DNA from 2 places in the Microbispora sp. NPDC088329 genome. Region 1 is predicted to be linked to the other one. Evidence: riboswitches for the same ligand, from Rfam matches in the RefSeq annotation. Region 1 holds a riboswitch; the other holds the start of a gene.
What was found. A riboswitch is a leader RNA that binds a small molecule or an ion and turns the genes downstream of it on or off. The one in region 1 is predicted to bind cyclic di-AMP.

Region 1 (3,645 bases):
GCCCTGCTGACCGTAGTCCTGCTGGCCGTAACCGGGCTGCTGGCCGTAGTCCTGCTGGCCGTAGCCCTGCTGCTGGCTCTGCTGGGCGCCGTAGCCCTGCTGGCCGTACTGCTGCTGACCGTAGTCCTGCTGCTGGCCGTAGCCACCCTGGGACGACTGGCCGTACTGCTGCTGGCCCTGCTGGGCGCCGTAGCCCTGCTGACCGTACTGCTGCTGGCCGTAACCGGGCTGCTGACCGTAGTCCTGCTGGCCGTAGCCCTGCTGCTGGCCGTAGCCCTGCTGCTGGCCGTAACCGCCCTGGGCGGGGTCATAGCCGGGCTGCTGCTGCGGGCCCGTCTGCTGCCCGGGCTGGCGATAGCTGACGACCGTGACGTCGGGGTCGTAGTCCTGGGCTGGTCTGTCCGTGCCGTACCCGGGGCTCGATGACGGCGGTGGCGTTCCGTCCGACTCGTCCTGGGGGTACGGCGGCTGTCCGGTGCTCACCGTGTCACCTCGTTTCGAAGACGCATGCGCCGCACGTCTGTAGCACACGCTGATATTGCCAAAAGTAGCGACAGGTGTATCAACAGTCACCTTTGCGGCGGTCGACAATCAGCGTCAAAGATCACAAACCAGCCTTCATCAATGGCGATCGAGGTGCAGCAGCATTCGGGTGTTCCCCAGAGTGTTCGGCTTGACGTGCTCCAAGTCGAGGAACTCGGCGACGCCCTCGTCGTACGACGCGAGCAGTTCCGCGTACACCTCGGGGGAGACCGGGGTGCCCTGAATGGGCCTGAAACCGTGCCGGGCGAAGAACTCGACCGCGAAGGTGAGGCAGAAGACCCTCCGCACACCGAGGTCCCTGGCGGTCTCGATGAGCGCCGCGACGATTTGATGGCCGATTCCCCCGCGGCGCGCCGCGGGATCCACCGCCACGGTCCTGATCTCGGCCAGGTCCTCCCACAGCACGTGCAGCGCGCCGCACCCGACGACCTGACCGCCGATCTCGGCCACCCAGAACTCCTGGACGTCCTCGTACAGCGTCACCGTGCTCTTCTTGAGCAGACGGGGACCGACTCCCGAGTACGCGTCGACAAGGCGCCGGATGGCCCGGACGTCGGGCGTCCTGGCCCGGCGCACCGTCACGGCGGTGGCGCCCTCTCCGGTGGGCGTCTGCGCGGCGACCTGCTCCATGAGCGGCCAGCCTAGCCGGACCACGGGCGATCCCTCACCGTCGGCGTCCAGCGGCATCATGGATAACGGTCATGCCCAAACGCCACACTCGACATAGGGCCTGACTGTGCGTAGCCGCCAGGATACGGGCGAACGACCCGCCCGCCCGGCGGCAGCAGTTCCGGTTCGTCCCATTTTTCCCGAGAGTCCCAGCAGCCAATACAAAGACTCAGATCCGCTCAAACCCAGGTGAACGCGGACATACCAGTGCCGAACTCGTGACCCGGTTGTGATCAATCGGTTGTCAAACGTAGACGGGTTTCGGAGTTCTGGTTGAGCAAGAACTCGCCGTGCACTATCGTCCTGCGACGATGCCGGTCATCGTGCACGCTCACGGCGGCCGGGCGCCGAGTCTTCGAAGCACCGCGTGCGGAGGGGAGCCGGGGACCCAACTGCAGGATCAGGATCGGTTCGATCTCAGATCGTCAAGGGGTGAATCCGTCAAGGTAGGGCTACTCCGGCCCGAACCCGTCAGCTAACCCGGTAGGCGCTCAGTAGCGCCCCGCCGAGCGGTCCCGTCCCGATGACGCGGGCCCGCCCCGGGGCGCATGTGGGAGAGGAGCTCGGTTGCGCATGCGTGGAGGACGGTCGGCGGGCAGGCACGCCCGCGGCCGACAGTCCGGATCCGGCACGGCCGGTCCGGGTGCAATCCGCCGGTTGGCGTTCGTCGGCGTCGCGCTCACCGCGATCACGTTCGGCGCCCCGGTGGTCCGCGCCACCGCCGACCCGAAGCCGAGCCTCAAGGAGCTCACAGAGCAGGTCGAGAGCCTCTACACCGAGATCGAGAGCCTCACCGAGCAGTACAACGGCGAGCGCGTGCGTCTGAAGGCGGCCGAGCGGTCCGCCGAGCTCGCCAAGAAGAACCTCGCCAAGAGCGAGGCCGAGCTGGAGGTCCGCCGGCAGAAGGCGAGCGCTCTCGCACAGCACTCCTACATGACCAACGGGCTCAGCGGCGCGCTCGCGCTCATCGGCGGCGACGGCGACCCCAGGGAGTACCTGGACCAGGCCACCACGACGTACGCCCTGGAGCTGCAGGGAAGCCAGGAGGTCGCGGAGGTCACCAAGGCCATGGACGCCGCCGCGCGGGCCAGGCAGAGCGCCTCCGCCCGGCAGGCCGAGGTCAAGAAACTCCTCACCGGCCTCGACTCCCGGCGCGACAAGATCAATAAGTTGATCAAGAAGACCGAGAGCAGCCTCTACCGGCAGGTCTCCCGGACGGTCGGCAGCGAGACGCGCAGCAGGATGTCGTTCCCCATCGTGGGCGACGGCAAGGCGGCCCAGGCGGCACGCTGGGCGCTCAGGCAGCAGCTCAAGCCGTACGTGTGGGGCGCCGAGGGGCCCGGCTCCTTCGACTGCTCGGGTCTGGTCATGGCGGCCTACCAGGCCGTCGGCGTCAGCCTGCCGCACTACACCGGCGACCAGTGGACGGCGGGCACGCACATCTCCCGTGACCAGCTTCGCCCCGGCGACCTGGTGTTCTTCTACTCCGACCTGCACCACGTGGGCATCTACATCGGCGGCGGCTACATGATCCACGCGCCGCGCACGGGAGACGTCATCCACATCGCGAGGATCGCCGGGCGGCCGTTCGCGGGAGCGGTGCGGGTCGCCGACTGAGTCGTCCGAACCGAAGGCGTGGGGTGGAACCGGGTCGCCGACTGAGTCGTCCCGAACCGAGGGCGTGGGGCGGAACGCGGTCAGATGAGACGACGGCGTGCCGCCCAGGCGACGGCCTCGATCGCGGTCGCGACGCCGATCCGGTCGCAGATGCCCCGCAGCCGGCGCCGCACGGTGCGACCGCTGACATCGAGACTGCGGCCCACGCGATCGGCTGTCACGCCCTTGGCCAGCTCCGCGAGGAGAAGCAGGTCCTCTTCGGTGAGACCGGCACGGTCAAGGTCCGAGGCGGGATTGCCACCTCGGTAGACGACCTCGGGAACACCCATCGTCCGCCCTCCCCCACGACGATGATTCGTCGGCCCACCCTTCAGGGACGGTAAACGCCTGCCACGAAGGTCGTCAAGGTGCGGAGTCGGCCCGCCGGTCGTACGTCTCCCGGGCCGCCTCGACATCCTCCATGTGGACCTCGGCCCAGTTCTTGATCGCTTTCAGCAGCGGCATGAGACTTTCACCCAGGGGCGTGAGCCGGTAGTCGACCCGGACCGGCACCGCGGGAGTGACCGTTCGGGAGACGAGGCCGTCGCGTTCCATCGTCCGCAGCGTCTGCGTGAGCATCTTCTGGCTGACGCCCGCGATCGTCCTCGCCAGTTCGCTGAAGCGCCGCGGGCCGTCGGCGAGCGCGGTGAGCGCCAGGCTCACCCACTTGTCGCTGAGCGCGTCGAGCAGCTGCCGCGACGGGCAGGCCGCGACGTACGCGTTGTACCGCCGGCGCGCCTCTTCCCGCTGCTCGGCCGCCGTCTGCGTGGGCATGTC
Region 2 (3,645 bases), on a different contig from region 1:
TCGGGCCGAGCCTCGGCGAGGAACTGCGCCGCAACGCGCTCATCGCGCTCGCCGTCGCGCTCGCGGCGCAGCTCGTCTACCTGGCGCTACGGTTCCGGTGGACGTTCGGCACGGCGGCCGTGGCGGCGCTGTTCGTGGACGCGGCCGTCGTCGTCGGCGCGTTCGCCTGGCTCGGCAAGCCGATCGACGGCGTCTTCCTGGCCGCGATGCTCACGATCATCGGCTATTCGGTCAACGACAAGGTCGTGCTCTTCGACCGGGTGCGCGAGCTGTGGCCGGTGCGGCGCGGGGAGCCGTTCCACCGGGTGGTGAACGCCGCGATCCTGCAGACCGTGCCGCGCACCGTCAACACCGGGCTCGGGGCGCTGTTCATCCTGGCGGCGCTGGCGGTGTTCGGCGGCGACTCGCTGCGCGACTTCGCCGTCGCCCTGCTGATCGGCATCGTCGTCGGCACGCTGTCGTCGTCGTTCGTGGCCGGGCCGGTGGCGATCGCGCTGGAGAGGCGCAGCTCGCAGCCGCCGCCCGCTCCCGCCGCCCCGCGCCGCAGGCCCGTCACTCGTGACGGATCGGGCGCGGTCGTCTGAGCCGCGAGTCGTGGCCCCGGGACGTGCCCGGGGCCACGAGAGCGGATCAGCGCCGGATCAGCGCCGGCCGAGTGCGCGCAGCTCAGCGGGCGTCAGCGCGGAGACGTTCTGGTCGATGGGCGAGTCGGTGTACTGATGGATCGCCCAGGACTTCCAGTCGGCGGGCGGCGTGATGTCGCCCGGGGCCTTGCTGTAGTGGGCCACCCACAGCGGGTACTGGCCGAGGCCGCCGCCGTACTCGTTCGCGAAGTTCCAGCCGCTGTAGAACATCGGCCTGGTCCCGGTCTTGGCCGTCACGTACTCCAGCCAGGTCTTGGCCCACTTGTTGACATGTGCGACCGACTCGCCGTCGGTGGTCTCCAGGTCGAGCACCAGGATGTCACCGGGCTTGCTCGGCTGCGCGTTCACCACCTCGAGGAAGTGGTCGGCCTCGGCGACGGGGTCGTTGGAGGGATGGCCGTAGTGGTAGACACCGCGGACGATGCCCTTCTTCTCCAGCTCCCGCCAGTGGCGGGGGAAGGACGAGTCGGTCCACGAGGTTCCCTCGGTGGCCTTGATGAAGCCGAACTGCGCGCGGCTGTTCACCCAGTCGTGGTCGGCCTCGTAGCCGGAGACGTCCTGGCCGTACGTGTGCGGGTTGGCGTAGGCCGGGGCGGACAGGACGACGGCCGCCGTGACGGTGGCCGAGGCGGCCGAGACCGCGAGGGTCGCCGCCGCGAGGGCGGAGCGCAGGCGCCGGCGGGAGGGCCGGCGGCCGAGGGAGAGCCGATGGGTGGGCATACGGGGTTGACTCCTTGCTTCCATGCCGCCTACCGGGTTAGCTGACGGGTTCGGGCAGGAAGTGCCCTACGGACGCATCTGGGGGCTGCGCCCGATTCACCCCAGGAAATGGGTCCCCGGCTCCGCAGGACGCGGATTCGGCGGCCGCGCGATCATCCTGATCGCGTGGACCGGGCAACGACACGGCAACGGACACGAGAAGGCGGAGACCGCCGGTACCCATTGCCGTGGCACCTAAAGGTACACACCGCACCAGAATGGTGTAAACAGGACAAAAGGCGTCTTTACCTGCGCGCGAGTTGCCGCGGCGAGATGGCGTCGGCGCACCCTCGGGCCCGTCAGTCCGGGGTAAGGATCACGGCTACCGACGGTAAGTAGTCAATCAATTGCCCTGCGTGAAAGAGTCCGTCTCCGGAGGGATCACCCTCCTCCTCCCTCCCGAACCTGGGGAGGGGATCGCGACGAACGACGGGAGTGGTCTTGTGCTTCTCCTCGAGGCGGGCGGTGTGAGAGGCATCCCTCATCACGTGGCGTGTGTCATGGACGGGAACGGCCGGTGGGCCGCGCAGCGGTCGCTGCCCCGCACCGCGGGGCATCGGGCGGCGGAGGCCGCCGTGATCGACGTCATCGAGGCAGCGCACACGGCCGGCGTCGAGTGGTTGAGCCTGTACGCCTTCTCAACGGAGAACTGGCGGCGCCCGGCCCCCGAGGTCGACGTCCTGCTGCGCCTGGTGCGGCGCGCCATACGCAAACACGCCTTGTCACTGCACACACGCGGGATCCGATGCCGGTTCCTCGGGGTCACAGACCCGCGGATCCCGCCCGCGCTGGCGCGGGACATCGCCGACCTGACGGCGCTGACCCACGACAACCGGCGGATGACGTTGACGGTCGCGTTCGATCACGGCGGTCGTCGCGACATCATCGAGGCCGCCCGGTCGCTGATCCGCGACGGGGTGCCGCCCGAGCAGGTCACCGAGGAGAGTTTCGCCCGTCGCCTGCCCCACCCCGACATGCCGGAGGTGGACCTGGTCATCCGCACCTCCGGAGAGCAGCGGATTTCCAACTTCATGCTGTGGCAGGTGGCGTACGCCGAATGGGTCTTCCCCCGGGTGCTGTGGCCCGACTTCCGGGCCGAGCACTTCTGGGAGTGCCTGGAGGCCTACCGGCGGCGCGAGCGCCGGTACGGCGGCGTACAGGCACCGGCCCCTATGGGAAAGGGATGTCGATGAGCGACGCAGCAGCAGCCGGAACCGACGCCGATCCGCTCGGCCCGGGATCGATGCTCCACCGGTTGACCCGGCAGGCACGCTGGGGGCTGGTGGCGACCCGGGCCATCGTCCTGGAGGCCGCGCACCCGCAGATCGGCGCGGCGTTGATCACCAACTCGACTTTCGTCGCGCACCCGTGGCGGCGGCTGCGCAACACCGTGCTCAGCACGCAGCGGATCGTCGACCCCGACATTCAGGTGCGGCAGCGGGAGGCGGCCCGGCTCAACCGCCTGCACGCCCGCATCACCGGTGTCGACGCGGAGGGCCGCCCGTTCAACGCCGCCGACTCCGAGGCGCGCGCCTGGGTGGTGGCGACGCTGTTCGAGTCCACGGTCACGATGTGCCGGCTGAGCGGCGAGTCCCTCGACGGCCCCGCCCTGGACCGGCTGTACGCCGAGTTCCGGGCGTTCCTCGCCCTGATGGACCCCTACGGGGGCAAGCTGCCGCCCACCCTGCGGGAGTTCTGGCGCTACTACGCGCGCTTCGTGGAAGAGCGGCTGGAGAACACCGAAGCGGTCCACGTCATCCTCGACCGCCTGTTCGCGCAGGTGCCCGCTCCCCCTCTGCTACGGGACCGGCCGGCCGTGTGGGCGGCGGGCAGGGCGCTCGCCGGGCCCACGGCCAGCGCCGTCGTCGTGGCGTCGCTGCCCGAGTCGCTCCGCGCGCGACTGGGGCTCGCCGAGGTGCCGGGCACACGCACGCTGATGCACGCCGCCTACCTGTCCACGCATCTCGCGACGCGGCTGCTGCCGGAGTCGTGGACACGGCTCGACACGGTCATGACGATGCTTGATCCGGCCTACGCGCCTCAGCGGGGCGGCGACGCGCTCACAGGGCTACCCACGTTGGAAGGGCTACGCCGTGGCGTGGCGAAAGCGGGGGCGCTCCTGCGCCTCCTCACGCCCGATCGGGAGACGGAGGCCACCGGCGACTCGGCACAGCGCTCCGCCGCGCGGTTCTTCTCCGAGGTCCTCGACCAGACCGGCGACGGTCACCTCGACTGGCCCGAC

Region 2: another riboswitch for cyclic di-AMP. It lies ahead of AB0O28_RS36550 (GH25 family lysozyme); the one in region 1 lies ahead of AB0O28_RS28265 (NlpC/P60 family protein).

The regions. Positions count from the first base shown of each region.
Region 1 covers NZ_JBFBIP010000018.1:3,268-6,912, forward strand. The annotation lists gene AB0O28_RS28255 (RDD family protein) at 1-483, opposite strand, end outside; gene AB0O28_RS28260 (amino-acid N-acetyltransferase) at 622-1,173, opposite strand; cyclic di-AMP (ydaO/yuaA leader) riboswitch at 1,548-1,717, shown strand; gene AB0O28_RS28265 (NlpC/P60 family protein) at 1,870-2,829, shown strand; gene AB0O28_RS28270 (LuxR C-terminal-related transcriptional regulator) at 2,910-3,158, opposite strand; gene AB0O28_RS28275 (helix-turn-helix domain-containing protein) at 3,232-3,642, opposite strand.
Region 2 covers NZ_JBFBIP010000031.1:27,040-30,684, forward strand. The annotation lists gene secD (protein translocase subunit SecD) at 1-584, shown strand, start outside; gene AB0O28_RS36550 (GH25 family lysozyme) at 642-1,364, opposite strand; cyclic di-AMP (ydaO/yuaA leader) riboswitch at 1,376-1,517, opposite strand; gene uppS (polyprenyl diphosphate synthase) at 1,892-2,596, shown strand; gene AB0O28_RS36560 (oxygenase MpaB family protein) at 2,593-3,645, shown strand, end outside.